Regions from separate parts of the Mesorhizobium sp. WSM4815 genome, predicted to be linked through region 2. Evidence: predicted binding sites of a transcription regulator. Region 2 holds the regulator's gene; each other region holds the start of a gene.
What was found. The regulator PhoB, encoded in region 2, activates phosphate uptake and scavenging genes when phosphate is short. The targets are predictions, from matches to a motif close to TGTCATNNANCTGTCAT.
Positions count from the first base shown of each region.

Region 1: a site for PhoB is predicted at 4,049-4,065, ahead of AC0L2B_RS28060 (alpha-D-ribose 1-methylphosphonate 5-triphosphate diphosphatase). Genes of this name have one in related genera too.
Region 3: a site for PhoB is predicted at 2,144-2,160, ahead of pstS (phosphate ABC transporter substrate-binding protein PstS). Genes of this name have one in related genera too.

Region 1 covers NZ_JBVVQS010000101.1:541,817-547,640, reverse strand. The annotation lists gene AC0L2B_RS28080 (calcium:cation antiporter) at 319-1,428, shown strand; gene phnE (phosphonate ABC transporter, permease protein PhnE) at 1,497-2,291, opposite strand; gene AC0L2B_RS28070 (phosphonate ABC transporter ATP-binding protein) at 2,284-3,033, opposite strand; gene AC0L2B_RS28065 (PhnD/SsuA/transferrin family substrate-binding protein) at 3,131-3,988, opposite strand; gene AC0L2B_RS28060 (alpha-D-ribose 1-methylphosphonate 5-triphosphate diphosphatase) at 4,114-5,295, shown strand; gene phnF (phosphonate metabolism transcriptional regulator PhnF) at 5,292-5,824, shown strand, end outside.
Region 2 covers NZ_JBVVQS010000099.1:160,251-166,074, forward strand. The annotation lists gene xylF (D-xylose ABC transporter substrate-binding protein) at 1-382, opposite strand, end outside; gene AC0L2B_RS23960 (ROK family protein) at 649-1,896, shown strand; gene phoB (phosphate regulon transcriptional regulator PhoB) at 2,174-2,863, opposite strand; gene phoU (phosphate signaling complex protein PhoU) at 2,880-3,587, opposite strand; gene pstB (phosphate ABC transporter ATP-binding protein PstB) at 3,623-4,438, opposite strand; gene pstA (phosphate ABC transporter permease PstA) at 4,451-5,824, opposite strand, start outside.
Region 3 covers NZ_JBVVQS010000064.1:10,572-16,395, reverse strand. The annotation lists gene AC0L2B_RS00985 (Na/Pi cotransporter family protein) at 1-852, opposite strand, end outside; gene pstS (phosphate ABC transporter substrate-binding protein PstS) at 940-2,025, opposite strand; gene AC0L2B_RS00975 (2OG-Fe(II) oxygenase) at 2,482-3,222, opposite strand; gene AC0L2B_RS00970 (NfeD family protein) at 3,407-4,804, shown strand; gene AC0L2B_RS00965 (slipin family protein) at 4,801-5,565, shown strand.

The DNA.
Region 1 (5,824 bases), on a different contig from region 2:
AGAGAAATGCCGCTACAGCTGAAGAAAACTCAAAGCCAGGCCACCCGGATTGGAATTCCAGTCCGACATCGCAGTCCTGAAGGACTGCCAGAGGGGCCCGGCCTGGTAGCACCTAGCTATTGCCCCAAGCGCAAAAACTCAAGGCTTAATTGTGATCCGCATATGCGGCATCGCTCGGCAAGCTGGTTCAGCCAGGTCCATCGGCCACGCGGTCATTGAACGGGCCGGCAGCCGCAAGTAAGGTTGATACGGTGAACTTCGGTCAATTTCTCCAACACCCGATCTGCGACCGTCGATGGCGATGAAGGGAATTCCGTCTTGGCTGCTCATCGGCGACCGATCGGCCAATATCTGTTCCCAATCGGCTCCTTGGGCCTGGCCGCACTCATTCATTTCGGCGCCGCGTCGATCGAGCATTCGCCGCTCTCGATCAAGATCCTTGCGTTGATCGTCGTCGCTATCTTCATCTTCGCGACAGTGTTTGTGGTTTTGCATCATGCAGAAGCCGTCGCACTGCGGCTCGGTGAACCATATGGCACGCTGCTGTTGACATTTTCGGTGACGGCCATCGAAGCATCGGTCATCGTTTCGATGATGCTGCACGGCGAGAACAACCCGACGCTGGCACGCGAATCCGTGTTTTCGACGGTCATGATCGTTTGCGCTGGCGTCGTCGGGGTCTGCCTCACCCTGGGTGGGCTGAAGCATCGATATCAGGACATCAAACGACAGGGCACCAACGCCTCGCTTGCCGTCATTATGGCGCTGACAGTTCTTACGCTGATCCTTCCAAACTACACGCTTGCAACAAGCCCCGGTACGTTCTCCGCCTCGCAGCTCGCTTTCGTGAGCGTTCTTTCAACCCTCCTCTATGGTGCCTTCGTCTTTGCCCAGATGGTGCGCCATCGGGGCGATTTTATCGAAGACCTGACCTCCAGCGCGGAACATGACAAGCATGTATCTGAGGGCGAGAAAGTGACCACCAATGTGCTCCTCTTATTTGTCGGACTGGCAGGGATCGTTCTTCTGACCGAGCAGGTGGCCGGCAGCATCGAGAATGGGCTCGAGTTTCTTCAAGTTACCCAGGCGGACGCCATCGTGGGCTTCTTCGTCGCTGCGCTTGTGCTTATGCCGGAGGCGGTATCGGCGGTTCGGGCAGCGCTCAATAACGAGCTTCAGCGAGGGCTGAATGTCGCCCTCGGCTCGGCCTGCGCCACAATCGGCCTGACAATCCCGGCGATCGGTGCGGCGAGCCTGCTCACCGGACGAAGCCTGACTCTTGGTCTGGGTCCGGGGGATACCGTGCTTCTCCTCCTCGCGCTTGCCATCAGCATCGTGAGCTTTGGGACGGGCCGAACAACGATGCTGACGGGGCTCGTTCATCTCGTCGTGTTTGTCGCCTATCTGTTCCTTATCTTCGTGCCGTAGGTGATCGCCCGCCGTCTTCGGCCATCGCTGCGTTCTGTCGATTTGCGGCGCACATGCCTAGCCTGCAATTACTGGACCTTCGAGCGTAGGCGATCCGTCACGAACTCCATCAACACCACGATGGCGAAGATCACGAGAATGATGGTCGAGGCATTCCTGTATTGGAAAAGATCGAACGCGACCTTCAGCTCCTGGCCGATGCCACCGGCTCCAACGAGGCCGAGAACAACTGATGAGCGCACTGCCTTTTCAAGCGCGAAGAGCGTGGTGTTTATCAGGGACGGCATGGCGTCAGGCAGTACTGCCCCGCACAGAACAGAGAATCGTCCGGCGCCGATTGCAAACAGCGCTTCCTGAGGTCTTTCGTCGGCATCCTCCATCGCCTCGGCGAAGAAGCGCCCGCAAAAGCCGATCGTATCGACGACGATGGTCATGGTGCCGGCAACCGCCCCGAGACCAACGGCTGACACGAAAAGTAGTGCCCAGACCAAATCTGGAACAGTCCTGAACAACGAGACCAGCATCCTGGAGATATGCCGGAACGGGCCGATCGGGGTTATGTCCTTGGCCGAGAGCCAGGCAAACGGCAAGCTGAGGACGACACCTATTGCTGTCCCCACGAGCGCTATCTGAAACGTTTCGACCATGCGCCAGAAAACCCTCAGGAGGAACCCTGGCTCGACATTTGGGGGTATCATGCGGCCGACGAGATGGACCATTCGGGGCACCCCGCCTGCCAGTTGTTCCGGCGAAGGTGCGACCTGCCCGGCGGAAACGATCACGAGAGCGGCCAAAGCGACGGCAAAGCTGAAAGTGACGGGCGAGATCGATGGAATTCGGCTCGGCGAAAGGCGGTCATGCATCGAAGACGTCTTTCAGATCAGCGCGGGTCACCTGCGCCGTCGGTCGGTCGAAGAAGACCTTGCCCGCCTTGAGCGCTATCAAGCGGTCGGAGTAGTCGAGAGCATGTTCCATGTCGTGCGTGGTGTAGACCAAAGTGATCGCCTGTTCCTGGGTCAGCTCGGAGAAGACGCGCATCACATCATGTCCAGCCGCCGGGTCGAGACTTGCCGCCGGTTCGTCTGCTATCAAAAGCTTCGGACGCCGGATCAACGCACGGGCAATCGCCACCCGCTGCGCCTGCCCTCCAGAAAGCGCGTCGGCGCGGGCGCCCGCCTTGCCGAGAAGCCGCACTTCGGCGAGGGCCTGCATTGCTTCCTCGCGCCAGTGTTGCTTTGCGATGGAATGGTGCCAGCCGCGCCAGCCGCCGGGCAGCCCGAGCTTGCCCTGCAAAACGTTTGTAAGAACCGATTGGCGGCTGACCAGTCCGTGGTGCTGGAAGACAAATCCGATCTGCCTGCGAATGCGCCGCAGCTGGGCGACGGACGGCGCCGAGCGGAAGCTCTCGCCGAGGGTGACGACCTCGCCACCGCTCGACGGTAGAAGACCAATGAGGCATTTGAGCAGGGTGGATTTTCCAGCACCGTTCGAGCCAATCAGGGCAACCCGTTCGCGCGATGCTATGGTGAGGCCGATACTGGAGAAAATGACCTTTCCGTTCGCATAGCTCTTCGCAAGATCGTGCGCCCGAATGATGGCTGTCATAGTGACCTCTTGGCCCAGACCGAACTGCGAAACAGACCGGCGGTTAGCCGCCGGCCTTGTCGCTGAAAGGAGCAAGTCGATGAAAAAGGAGCAAGCCTCAGTTTACGAAGTCGGTGAGGGTCTCGATTCCGATCGTGCGGTACATCGAGCGGACATAGTCGTAGTCCGAGTCCCTGACATCAGTCAGGAAGAAACCGCCCTTGAATTTCTGGTTGTCCTCGCCGGTCAAGATCGCTTTCATCAGCTCATTGCCATTCTTCGCAAAGGCATCGCGGATCTTGACGAACACGTCATCTGAAATGTCCTTGCGGGCGACAAGAATGTCGTTCGGCAGATCGCGGCCCCGTGCGATGACCGAGAAGGCAACGCCGGGGAATGCTTCCCGGACCGAGTTGAGATAGCCGAAATTCAAGCCGATAGCGGCGATGTCGCCGCGGATGAGAGCCTCAGCCGCGATGTTGCGCGATATGATTACTGGTTCGTAATCGGTGGCATATTTCAGGTTGAAATCGGCCAGCGCCTGCGCGGGGCCGAGGTGCTGGGACGTTGAGCCGACCGAGCCGAATGCGACCTTCTTGCCCTTCAAGTCTTCGACCGAGCGGATCGGTCCATTCGCCAGCACGGCGATCTGAGCGAAATAGTCGGGGCGCTGCCAGGCGACAACAATCTTCGGCTGGCTTAATTCCTTCATGACGACGTATTCTGCAGGACCGGTCAGGACAAGATCGACCTGCCCGGAATTCATCGCCTCGACGGCGGTGGTCCGCGAACTGACCGGAAACAGCTCGACATCCAGGCCGGTCGCCTCCTCAAGAGCGGTCTGGAAAGCACCGAATTCCTGCTGAAGAGCCTCCAGTCCCTCCATGTCGGTTACCGCGAATTTCACTGGCTCCGCAAACACCGGAACGGCGGAGGCAAGCGTCAGGGCGAGTGCGGTTGCGATGCTGCGGATCATCGTTTTTTCCTTTGCTGTATAGACAGGAAACTGTTACCCGCTAATCCGTATACGCAGCAGATGACGTGCTCGTGACATTTCGCCGGCGCCGCCGGCAGCCTTTGCATTTTTTTTTGAGGGATATAGTGAACTGGCACATCCAGGGTGGTCGCATCCTTACCGAACGGGGACTTGAAACCGCGGACCTGAGCGTCACCGGCGGCGCCCTGTCAGAGCTGCGAGCGGCCCATGCCTCCACAATCGATGCCGATGGTCTGCTCGTGCTTCCGGGGATCGTCGATATTCACGGCGACGGCTTCGAGCGCCAGATCATGCCGCGGCCCGGTGTCCGCTTCGACACCGCGCTGGCGCTGAAAGATACGGACCGCCAGCTTGTCGCCAATGGCGTAACCACGGCCTTTCACGGCGTCACGGTGTCGTGGGAGCCTGGACTTCGCTCGCTCGACGCTGCCAAACAGCTGATCGGCGCGGTCTGCGATCTCCGCGATAGCCTTGGCTGCGATACGCGTCTGCATCTGCGCTGGGAGACCTTCGCGCTTGATCAGATGGCGCAGGTCGTACGATGGCTCTCGCTTTCGCCACGGCCGATCATCGCCGTGAACGATCATACCACGGGGTCGGTGCTGAACGGCACGATTGCCCGCAAGATCGGTCAGATGGCGGAGCGGTCTGGCTTGAGCCGCGAGCAATACATGACGTTGCTCGGCCAGATTTGGTCCCGCCGCGCCGAGGTTGAGATCGCGATCGGGAAGCTGGCCGCAACTGCGCGGGCCAATGGCAATGTGCTTCTTGCCCATGACGAAGCGTCTCCCGAGGAACGCATGTATTTTCGCGCCCTCGGCGCAAAGGCCTCGGAATTTCCGCTAACGCTCGAAACGGCCAAGGCCGCGCGGCAAATGGGCGAGGATGTGATCCTCGGCGCGCCCAACGTCGTGCGCGGCGGCAGCCATAATGGAGCGCTAAATGCCACCGAGGCCGTCAGAGCCGGACTTTGCACGGTGCTGACCAGCGATTACCACTACCCTTCGCCTCTGCATGCGGCCTTCAGACTGTCTTCGCCAGACGCCGGCGATTTCCCCTCGATCTGGAATCTGGTTTCGGCAAACCCGGCCCGGGTGGCGGGCCTCGACGATCGCGGCTCGCTTGTTGCCGGCCGCCGGGCGGATCTGATCCTGGTCGATGCTGGCGATCCAGAGCATCCGCGTGTGGTGGCCACCATGGTCCATGGACAAATTGTCTATAGCTCCGGTCTCTCCCGCACAGACCGACGGTCTGCACGGCGGTCGCGGGTGGATAAGGTTTCATGACCTTGGACACGAAAATTTCAACACCACACGAGCGCAATGGCAATCGCCTTCTGGCCTTTGACGGGCTGGTCTTTCGGCCACGCAGCGATACGCCGATCTGGCAGCAGATCTACGATCACATCTTCGATCTGATCGAGAGCGGCAGTCTTGCGCCGGGCAGCCAGCTTCCCGGAGAAACGCATCTGGCACAGAAACTCGCGGTCACCCGCATTACGCTTCGCCGGGCGCTGCAGCAGTTACAGCATGAGGGCCACCTCACCGCCCGCAAGGGCGTCGGTATCTTCGTGCGAAACCTGCCCTCGACATTCACTGTTCGCGACGGACAGCGCTTTCTCGACAATTTCGAAGCCCACGGCCAAGAAATCGGCACCAATACGCTGCTGATCGTCCGGGAACCGGCCGAAGCGGCCGTGGCGGAACGGTTGCGTCTCGCACCTGACACCACCATTATCCGGCTGTGCCGGATCAGAACGTCGGACAAGCAGCCGGTTTACGTCAATACCAAGTTCTTTCCGGCGCATCTCTTCCC
Region 2 (5,824 bases):
CGAAGGTCAGATAGAAGACGTCCTTGTTCTCGATCAGCCGGTCATAGCCGACGACCGGAATGCCTTCGTCCAGCGCCTTCTGCACCGCCGGACCGATGGCCGAGGCATCCTGCGCAAGGATGATCAGCGCGTTGGCGCCCTGCGAGATCAGGCTTTCGACGTCGGTCAGCTGCTTGCCGGGATTGGCCTGTGCGTCAGCGGAGATATATTTGTCGCCGGCGGCCTCGATCGCCGCCTTCATGGCGGCTTCGTCGGTCTTCCAACGCTCTTCCTGGAAGTTCGACCACGAAACGCCAATGACCTTGTCCTTGGCCTGCGCGGCCGACGCGAGCGTCAGCGACATGGCGACCCCCGCCAGAATGGCGGCTGCGAATCTCTTCATGATATTCCTCCCTGCGCCGCGTAGGGCGCGACCAACTGGCCCGAAGGCCGGCACAAAGGCTCCTATTTTTTCGAGCCTCGAAAAAATACTGGTCCAACGCCGAAGCACTGTCAACACCGATTCTGATGGATTTTGACGTCCTGTCGGACTTTTTTTCGAGGCTCGGAATAAATAATGACAGCCCCTTCTGCTTCTGCCAGTATTTGTCGCACATTACCGACGGCTTCCGATTCATGAGCGGCCGCGGCGATGAGGAGGAAACAAAAATGTCGGTGGGAATCCGTCATGACGATCTGCGCCGGCGCAACCGGGCGATGGTGATTTCGGCCGTGCGCCGGGCGGGCCAGCCGTCGCGGACCGAGATCGCCGCGACCACCGGCCTCAGCCATTCGACCATATCGGCGATCTCTGCCGACTTGATCCAGGAAGGCATCCTGGCCGAGAGCAAGGCGAGCGAGACGGTTTCGCTGAAACGCGGCCGGCCGCAGGTCGGCCTCAGCCTCAATCCGCAAGCCGCTGCGGTGTTGGCCGTCGTGTTGTCGCTGAATTTCCTGTCGGTCGCCGTCATTGATTATGCCGGACAAGTGGTCGCCGAGGAACAGCGCCGGCTGGACACGCTGACCATGTCGCGCGACGCGCTGATCGGCGAATGTGTCGCCATCGTCCGGCGCCGGCTCGAAGATCCCGACCTCGATGTCCAAAGCGTCGCCCGCATCGCGCTGGCGATCCAGGGCATCACCGATTCCCACGCGCGCGCCATGTTGTGGTCGCCGATCACGCCGCAGACGAACATCGCCTTCGCTGACATTCTGGAACGCGAGTTCGGCATCCCGGCCATCATGGAGAACGACTGCAACATGATGGCCGTGGCGCTGCGCTGGCGCCACCCGGATCGCTACCGCGACGATTTCATCGCCATCCTGCTCTCGCACGGCATCGGTATGGGGCTGGTGCTGAAGGGCGAGCTGTTCACCGGCACCCACTCCTCGGGCGGCGAATTCGGCCACATGATCCATCGGCCGGGCGGCGCGCTTTGCCGCTGCGGGCGGCGCGGCTGCGTCGAGGCTTATGCCGGCAACTACGCCATCTGGCGCAGTGCAAGGCAATTGAGCGAGAACGCCGAGCCGGTCGCCGATGTCAGCGACGCCGAGATGCGGGCACTGGCGGCCCGGGCGCGCGAGACGGACGGACCGGAGCGCGAAGCCTACCGCAAGGCCGGCGAGGCACTCGGCTTCGGGCTCGGCAGCCTGTTCGCGCTGATCGATCCGGCGCCGGTGGCCATGGTCGGCGCCAGCGCTGCCGCCTTCGACCTGATCGAACCGGCGCTGCGCGAGGCCATCGCCCAGACCGCCGGCGGCCAGCATTCGGGTTCGATTTCCTTCGACACCGAGCCGAACGAGCTGCCGCTGATCCGCGAAGGCTGCGCCATGCGGGCGCTAAGCTTCGTCGACCAGGAGATTTTCGCGCCGAGCATCCAGGCACGAGCCGGCTCGGTCGGAAAGAACGTGGCTTGAATCCGAAGGCAGGGATTCCCGGGTCGTGACTTGGGGTGTGTTGAGATTCAGGTCAGGCCGAGTCGAGAATGGTGGGTTCCGAGAACCGGAGCGGAGCGTACTTTTGGGTACGTGAGCCCGCGCATGACCCCGAAATCGAGATCGATTTCGGAAAGGTCGTGCGCAAAATCAAAGTTCTACAGCGTCCTTTGCGTGCCCAACAGGGCGCGCGGCGCTGTAGGTAAGCGCAGGAAGCCGCCGTTTGCAGGCCGGCATCACCTGAATATCAGCACATCCCCTAGTCTTCCCTGATCGCATAGCCCGCGCCGCGGATGGTGCGGATGACATCGGGCATGCGACCATTGTTGACCGCCTTGCGCAACCGGCCGACATGGACGTCCACCGTGCGCTCGTCGATGTAGATCGTCTCGCCCCAGACATTGTCGAGCAACTGGCTGCGCGAGAAGACCCGGCCCGGGTGGCGCATCATGAATTCGAGCAGCCGGAATTCGGTCGGCCCGAGCCGGATCTCGCTCTTCTTGCGATAGACCCGGTGCGATTCACGATCGAGCATGATGTCGCCGACCTTGAGCACGCTGGACAGCACTTCCGGCTTGGCGCGGCGCAGCAGCGCCTTGACCCTGGCCATGAATTCCGGTGTCGAGAACGGCTTGACCAGATAGTCGTCGGCTCCGGTCGAAAGGCCGCGCACCCGGTCGCTCTCCTCGCCGCGCGCGGTCAGCATGATGATCGGCAGCCGCTCGGTTTCGGGGCGCACCCGAAGGCGCCGGCAAAGCTCGATGCCGGAAACCGCCGGCACCATCCAGTCGAGCACCAAAAGATCGGGCACGTTTTCCTGCAGCCGGATTTCGGCCTCGTCGCCGCGCGTCACCACCTCGACCTGATAGCCTTCGGATTCCAGATTATAACGGAGGAGGACGCCCAGCGGCTCTTCATCCTCCACCACCATGATGCGCGGCGCGATCATCGGCCGGTCACTCCTGTCATGTCGCCGGCGCCGACATCGTCGTTTCGTCGAGCTTCGGGCGATCCGCCGGCAATTGCTGCCCGGTCACGACAAAGTAGGCGTTTTCGGCGATGTTGGTGACGTGATCGCCGATACGCTCGAGATTCTTGGCGCAGAACAGAAGGTGCGTGCAGGCGGTGATGTTGCGCGGATCCTCCATCATGTAGGTCAGGAGCTCGCGAAAAACCGCCGTGTATTTCACGTCGATCTTCTGGTCGTCGGCGCGCAGTTCCTTCAACGCGCCGGCATCGCGCGACACATAGTGCTCGACCACGCCGCGCAGCTGCACAAGAACGAGATCCGCCATCGCATCGATACCGTGCGACAGATTCCGCGGCGTCGCGCTCTGCCCGACTGCGCTGACCCGCTTGGCTATGTTCTTGGCAAGGTCGCCGATGCGCTCGAGATCGCCCGCCATGCGGATTGCGCCAACCACGGCGCGCAGATCCTGCGCCATCGGCTGCCGCTTGGCGATCAGCGTGATGGCGCTGTCGTCGAGTTCGCGCTGCCGCGCATCCATGATGGCGTCGTCCGAGACGACGCGCTGCGCCATCGCATTGTCCGACGCAAGCAACGCGCGGATCGAGGCTGCGACCATTGCGGCGGCGAGCTCGTCCATGTCGCGGATCAGCCGGTCGATGTGCTCCAGTTCCTCGTCGAAAGATGCGACGGTGTGTTCACCCATGGTGCTGTCCTCGTGTTCGAAATTCGCCGGACCGCTCAGCCGAACCGGCCGGTGATATAGTCCTGGGTGCGCTTGTCGTCGGGGTTGGTGAACATCTTGTCGGTCGCGCCCTCCTCGACCAGATAGCCGAGATGGAACATCGCCGTACGTTGCGACACGCGCGCCGCCTGCTGCATCGAATGGGTGACGATGACGATCGTATAATTCTGGCGCAGTTCGTCGATTAGTTCCTCGACGCGGGCGGTGGCGATTGGATCGAGCGCCGAACAGGGCTCGTCCATCAGGATCACTTCCGGCGACACGGCGATGGCGCGCGCAATGCACAGACGCTGCTGCTGTCCGCCGGACAGACCGGTTCCCGACTCGAGTAGGCGATCCTTGACCTCGTTGAACAGGCCGGCCTTCTTCAGGCTCGATTCGACGATGCCGTCCAACTCGGCCTTGCTCCTGGCCAGGCCGTGGATGCGCGGACCGTAGGCGACGTTTTCGTAGATCGACTTCGGGAACGGGTTCGGCTTCTGGAATACCATGCCGACGCGAGCTCGCAGCTCGACGACATCGATTTTGGGGTCGTAGACATCCTCGCCGTCGAGCGTGATCTTGCCGCTCACCCGCGCGATATCGATGGTGTCGTTCATTCGGTTCAGGCAACGCAGGAACGTCGACTTGCCGCAGCCCGATGGGCCGATCAACGCCGTCACCTGATGCTCGCGGACATCGAGATCGACGTCGAACAGAGCTCGCTTCTCGCCGTAGTGAACAGAGACCTTTTCGCCCTTCATCTTGATCGAAGGGGCGTTGGTTGCGCTGCTCAGTTTCTGCTCGACGCCGGCTTCCGTCATGATGTTCATATCCTCTACTCCTTACCAGCGCCGCTCGAAGCGCCTGCGCAGTATCACCGCGATGGCATTCATGATGACCAAAAACACCAGCAAAATCAAAATCGCCGCCGAAGTCTTCTGCTGGAACCCCGCTTCCGGGAAATCCGCCCACATGAAAATCTGCACCGGCAGGATCGTCGCGGGATCGGTGAAGCCGCCGGGAATGTCGACGATGAAGGCGACCATGCCGATCATCAGCAACGGCGCGGTTTCGCCCAGCGCATGCGCCATTCCGAGGATGGTGCCGGTCATGATGCCCGGCATCGCCAGCGGCAGGACGTGATGGAATACGGTCTGGACCTTGGACGCTCCGATGCCAAGCGCCGCCTCGCGGATCGAAGGCGGCACGGCGCGCAGCGAAGCGCGCGAGGCGATAATGATGATCGGCAGGGTCATTAGCGCCAGCACCATGCCGCCGACCACCGGGGCTGAGCGCGGCATGCCGAAGAAATTCAGGAATACGGCAAGTCCAAGCAGGCCGAAGACGATCGAAGGCACCGCCGCCAGATTGTTGATATTCACTTCGATCATCGTCGTCAGCCGGTTCTTGGGCGCAAATTCCTCAAGATAGATCGCCGCTGAAACGCCGATCGGGAAGGCGATTGCGAGAGTTACGATCATGGTCAGGAACGATCCGACGACCGCGCCCCAGACACCGGCCAATTCCGGCTCGCGGCTTGCGCCGGTGAAGAAGAAGATCGAGTTGAACCGGCTTTCGATCAGGCCGGCGCTCTTCAGCGTGTCGAGCCAGACGATCACCTTGTCCGAAATCTTTCGCGATGCTTCCGGCGTCTCGATGACGCGCAGGAATGCCTGGCCGCTCGCGGCGGGCGCCGTGCTGTCCAGCGCCTCGATCACCGTGCCTTTTGCGATCACCGTGCCGTTGGCCGCAGGCGACAGCGAGGTCAGCTTGACCGTGCCGCCATTGAACGCGACCAGCAGCGACGACGCGCCGCTCGTCAGCGTAAACATGCCGTTTTCGCCCTCGGTCGCACCATGGCCGCGCGCCAGCGCCAGCATGGCATCGTCGCCGAAGGTCAGATCGATGTCGCCGCTGGTTCCCGAAGGCGTGACGCTTGTCGAAATCGCTTCGTCCGAACCGACGTCGGCAAGCAAACCCTTGAGATAGAGGTCGGCAAAATCGTCAAGTGGAACCGCATAGTCCACCGTTCCTCCGAGCATCCCTGGATCAGCCGCAATATCCTTGCGCAGGAACACGCCTGTGCCGGTGGAAATCAGCCCGCGCAGCAGGCGCTTGTCCTGGCGGCTCTTCACATCCGGAAATTTTGCCGTAAGCGCTTCCTGAGCGATGGCGTCGTAGTTCACTTCATCGAGTTTCGCCGGGTCGACCTTGGC
Region 3 (5,824 bases), on a different contig from region 2:
ATCGCCGCCGAAGAACTGCATCGCCCATTCCAGGACCTGCATGGAGACGAAGAACAGCGGGATGGTGATGCACACGCCGATGATGTTGAAGGAGATGTGGGCGTAAGCGGTGCGCTTGGCGTTTTTCGAAAGATTGAGCGAAGCCATCCACGAGGTGATCGTGGTGCCGAGATCGGAGCCGAGCGAGAAGGCGACGGCCGTCGTCCAGTCGAGAATGCCGGCGGCGCCAAGGCCCATGACGATGCCGATCGTCGCCGAGGACGAATGGATCATGGCGGTCACGCCGGCGGCGATGAACACGCATTTGAGCAGGTTGAGGTAGGAGTCGGCCGTCAGCGTTTGCAGCAGGGCCATGACTTCGGGCAGGTTGCGCAACGGGCGCAGGCCGCCGGTCATCAGGTTGAGGCCATAGAAGATCAGCGCGAAGCCCATGCCGGCAAGCGCTATGTTCTTGACCTTCTCGCTTTTGGCAAAGCAGTAGATCAGCGAGAACACGCCGGCCAGGATCAGCCCGAGCGGACCGAGCGGCAGCGCGATGAGCCCGTTGCCGAGCGTGGTGCCGATATTGGCGCCCATGATCACGCTGATCGCCGGTCGAAGCGCGATGACGCCGGCATTGACCAGGCCGACGACCATGACGCTCATCGCCGTCGACGACTGGATGACGCCGGTGATCAGCGTTCCCGCCAGCACGCCCTTGATCGGCGTTCCGGCGGCCTTGGCGAGAAAGGCGCGCATCCGGTTGACCGACAGCGCCTGGATGCCGTTGGCCATGAAGTCGAGGCCGAGCATAAAAATGCCCAACCCGCCGATCACCGGCACGAGGATGTCCTTGAAGATATCGATGTCCATGTCACGCAGTCCCCAACAAGCCGCCATCACGGCGCGATATGAATTTCAGTTCAGGCGCTGCGCGAAGCAGCGGCCTGGCTCTTCCGCTCAGTTTCCGACCGGCTCCTGCCTTGCCCAGTATTGCTCGATCCGGGCGACGAGCGCCTTCGGCAGCGGCACGTAGCCGAGTGCGGCGGCGTCATCAGCGCCGTGGGCGAAGGCGAGCCGGAAAAGGTCGTGCACGCGGCGATAGCGATGTTCCGAACGGCCCGAGACCTGAACGACCGCGAACACCGCCGTGCTGATCGGATAGGCGGCATCGCCGTCTCGATCGGTCAGCGAGGCGAAGAAGTCGGTCGTTTGCGCCCAGTCGATGGATGTCGCGGCAGCTTGCACGCCCTGCGGCTCCGGCTTGACGAACTTGCCGGCTCTGTTCTGGATCAGCGCGTAGGCAAGGCTGGCGCGCTGGGCCTGGCCGGATTCGGCATAGGCGATCGCGCCCTTCGTGTCGTGCACGGCTTGGATGAGGTTCTGTGTGCCTTCCGCGTCAGTGCCGAGCGGCCACGAGATCAGTGTATTTGCGCCGTATTTGGCCTTCCATTCATCGCTGACCGCCGACAGATACTGCGTAAAGACAAAGGTCGAGCCGGAGCCATCCTTGCGGTGAACGACGCTGATCCTGAGATCGGGCAGCGTCACATCCGGATTCACCGCCTTGATCGCGGGATCGGACCATGACTGGATCTTGCCCAGATAGATGTCGGCCAGCAGCGGCCCGGTCAGGCGAAGGCTTCCCGGGCCGATGCCGTCGAGATTGACGACGACGGCGATGGCGCCCATCACGATCGGAAACTGCTGTCGGCCGGCCTTCTTGAGTTCGGCGCCATTGATCGGCGCATCCGTCACGGCAAAGTCGATATCCGGCTGATCGAGACGCAGGACGCCGGCGAGCGAGCCGACGATTTCATAGTCGACCTTCCAATCGGGCGAGACATAGTCGCCGCCGTCGGCGCGGGCGCTCTCGTAGGCCGTTGCCCATTTGCCGATGATCGGGGCGGCCAGTGTCGATCCGGCGCCGCGGATAGGCTCGGCCTGCGCAGCGGCCCCGATCATCAGGCCAACAGCAAGCGTGATGGCGCCGCTGATCTTCGCTGATTTGCGCCGTAGTGACGCAAAGCTTGCTGGAAACATCATGGCGACCCCCGACGCGCGAACAAATAGCTACTTTTCAGTCTTGGCAGATATCGACAGTCATCCGCCCGGCGAACGAACGCCGTCAGAGAAACAACATCGCTCACCGTATGAACCTTGGTTAACGATTGGATGACAAAGATCTTTGTGGGCGAGATTTTTGTTTTCCGCGATTGCCGCGGTTGCCTGAAGAATTGTTCGGCAGCCAATCGCTTCAGCTTTGCGCTGCCCCTCACCTGCCTGCCGGCACCCTCTCCCCGTATAGTGACGGGGAGAGGGACGCTCTCATCGATGGTTTCGCCAATCACCAGCGTTGCAGAATATCCGCCACGGTGCGACCAGTCCCTTCTCCCCGTCACACGGGGAGAAGTGCCCGGCAGGGCGATGAGGGGCGGCGCCGACTCCGACAACTGATCCCCTTGGCACGAAGTTGCTGGTCGCCTCCGCGCAGGGACAGCCCTATTTCGCGTCGTGGAAGATGATGCCCACCGTATGGCGCAGGCCGGAGCGAATCCGGCTGACGCCGTGCCTGAGATTGACGCGGTAGCCGCCTTTGCTGCCCTGGACCGGACGATTGTGGACCGCGAAGGCGACTGCGTCGCCCTGGCGCAGCGGCACCACCTCGGCGCGGCTCTGCATGCGCGGGCGCTGTTCGGTCAGCACGAACTCGCCGCCGGTGAAATCCTTATCCGGTTCGGACAGCAGGATTGCCACCTGCAGCGGGAACGCAAGCTCGCCGTAGAGATCCTGATGCAGGCAGTTGAAGTCGCCGGGACCATATTGCAGCAGGAGCGGCGTCGGCCGCGTCTGGCCCTGCTCGTGGCATTGCTTGAGGAACGCGGCGTGTTCGTCCGGGTAGCGCTGCGCGACGCCCATGCGTTCGTTCCAGTCGTTGGCGACGGCGGCAAGGCGCGGATAGAGCGCGGTGCGCAAGCCGCCGATCAGCTCGGGCAAGGGATAGCGGAAATAGCGGTACTCGCCCTTGCCGAAGCCGTGCCGCGCCATGTGGACATGGCTGCGGAAATGGCTTTCGTCGGGATACAGCCCGGCGATCTCCCGGCATTCTTCTGGTGTCAGCAGCTTTTCCATCACCGCGCAGCCATAGAAGCTCATCTCCTCGGCCAGTGCCTGCCAGTCATATCCGGCGACGCGCGCTTCCGCCGATCGGACCGCTGCTGCTGGAACCGTGTGCATGGTCATAGCTCTGCTCCTCTGGCTTCATCGGCTTCTGCCATCAGATGGGTGAAGCAGCGCACACAAACCACCCGTTTCCTGCCAACCGGTTTAGGCACAACGCAAGGTTGCCATGGATCAGCTTCACCGCCGCGACGCAGCATGGATTTTGGCAAAATCGAGCCCATATCCCTGATAGGGAGCTTTGAGCGTGAAACTCGCGCGTGTAGCCCTGATTGCCGCGGCTTTTGTAGCCGCTGTGGCTGTTTGTTCTTCTTCCGCAGCAACAGGAGAAGCAAACGGCCAGGGGAGCACTGCGCTGCGCATCGAGATAGACGGCGCCATCGGTCCGGCGAGCGCCATGCAGTTCGAGGAAGCGCTGGCGGTGGCCGCAGAACGGAACGCCGAGGTTTTCATCCTGCAGATGAACACGCCGGGCGGGTTGGTCACCAGCATGCGTGAGATCATCGCCGACATCCTCGCCTCCCCGGTTCCCGTCATCGGCTATGTCGCGCCCGCCGGCGGGCATGCGGCGAGCGCCGGAACCTACATCCTCTACGCAACCCATGTGGCGGCGATGGCGCCCGGCACCAATCTGGGCGCGGCAACGCCCATTGAGATGGGCGGGCCGATGCCATCCTTTCCGGGCGACGACAAGAACAATGGCCCGGAAGCCGGCAAGGACCCGAAGAATCCACCGGCGGGCAATGCGATGATCGCCAAGGCGACGAACGACGCGGTTGCCTTGATCCGCAGCCTGGCCGAACTACGCGGGCGCAATGCCGATTGGGGTGAAAAGGCGGTGCGCGAGGCGGCCAGCCTGTCGGCCAGCGCCGCACTGCAGGAAAATGTGATCGACTTTGTCGCCCGCGACACGACCGAACTGCTTCAGCTGGCCGACGGCCGGACGGTCGAGATCGCCGGTAGAAAAAAGGTGCTGGCGACCAAAGGGCTGCCGGTTGAAACGCTCGAGCCTGGCTGGCTCATCCGGCTTCTCGCCGTCATCACCGACCCGAACATCGCCGTCATCCTGATGCTGATCGGCGTTTATGGCCTCGTCTTCGAGTTCACCAGCCCGGGCGCTGTCGCGCCAGGCGTGATCGGCACGATCTGCCTGCTGCTCGGGCTCTATGCGCTCAATCTCCTGCCGATCAGCTATGCCGGCCTTGCCTTGATGCTGCTTGGCATCATCTTCCTCGTCGTCGAGGTCTTTAATCCCACAGTGGTGCTTGGGCTGGGAGGCGTGGCGGCGTTTCTGCTGGGCGCTGCCATGCTGCTCAGGATCGAAGGTCCCGGCTTCGAGATGTCGTGGGCCGTCATCGGCACCGCCGCCATCCTGACGCTCGGCCTGGCGCTGCTGACCGGCAGCTACCTGTGGGCGGCTCGCAAGAACGTTCCGCGTGTTGGCGCCCAGGCCATGCAAGGGCTGCCGGCCAAGGTCCTCGACTGGGAGGGCAGCGAGGGCCACGTGCTGGCCCGGGGTGAGCGATGGCGGGCGAAAGCCGACGAACCCATAGCAGTGGGCGACAGCGTCGAGGTGGCTGATATCAGGGGCCTCGTGCTGACGATACGGCGCCGCAATGCGCGAAGCGATGGAGCAAGGCAATGATCATCGGTTACATGGCCTATCTGGTGGCAGCGCTCGTCGTGGTCATGTTCCTGTCCGCGGCCATTCGCATCCTGAGGGAATATCAGCGCGGCGTGGTTTTCACGCTCGGCCGCTTCACCGGGGTCAAGGGGCCCGGCCTGATCATCCTCATCCCCTTCGTGCAGCAGATGGTGAAGGTCGACCTGCGGGTGGTGGTCCAGGACGTGCCGCCGCAGGACGTGATCTCGCGCGACAACGTCTCGGTGAAGGTTAACGCGGTGCTGTATTTTCGTATCGTCGACGCCGAGCGGGCGGTGATCCAGGTCGAGGACTTCATGACCGCCACCAACCAGCTGGCACAGACCACGTTGCGCTCGGTGCTTGGCAAGCATGAGCTCGATGAAATGCTGGCCGAACGTGACAAGCTCAACAGCGATATCCAGGAGATCCTAGATCAGCGGACCGATGCCTGGGGCATCAAGGTCTCCGACGTCGAGATCAAGCATGTCGACCTCAACGAGAACATGGTCCGCGCCATCGCCAAGCAGGCCGAGGCCGAACGGCTGCGGCGTGCGAAAGTGATCAATGCCGACGGCGAACAGCAGGCGGCGGCAAAACTCGTCGAGGCCGGCAAGATGCTGTCCGAGACACCGCAGGCCATGCAGCTGCGCTATTTCGAGGCGCTCCATGACATCGCCGGTGAGCGCTCATCGACGGTGGTGTTTCCGGTGCCGATGGATCTGCTCGGCCATTTCATCAGGCCGACCGGCGAGAACAAGTGAGTTCGAAGGCCGGCGATCCTTCAACCCCTCTGCCCTGGCAGGCATCTCGCCCCACAATAATGGACCACTTCGTGGGGGCGAGGAACCCAAGCTGGAATGAGGCCGCGATCCTTCATGCCGGCCATCTCCGCCACGAGCGGGGAGATCGGCAGGTCGCCGCTGCGCGCCAATCAACCGTTCGTTGGCCGAACAGGGCTAACGGAAAAATCAGACATTCATGGCAATGTTGAACCCGCCTGCCCGAATGAAAGTCAGGCGA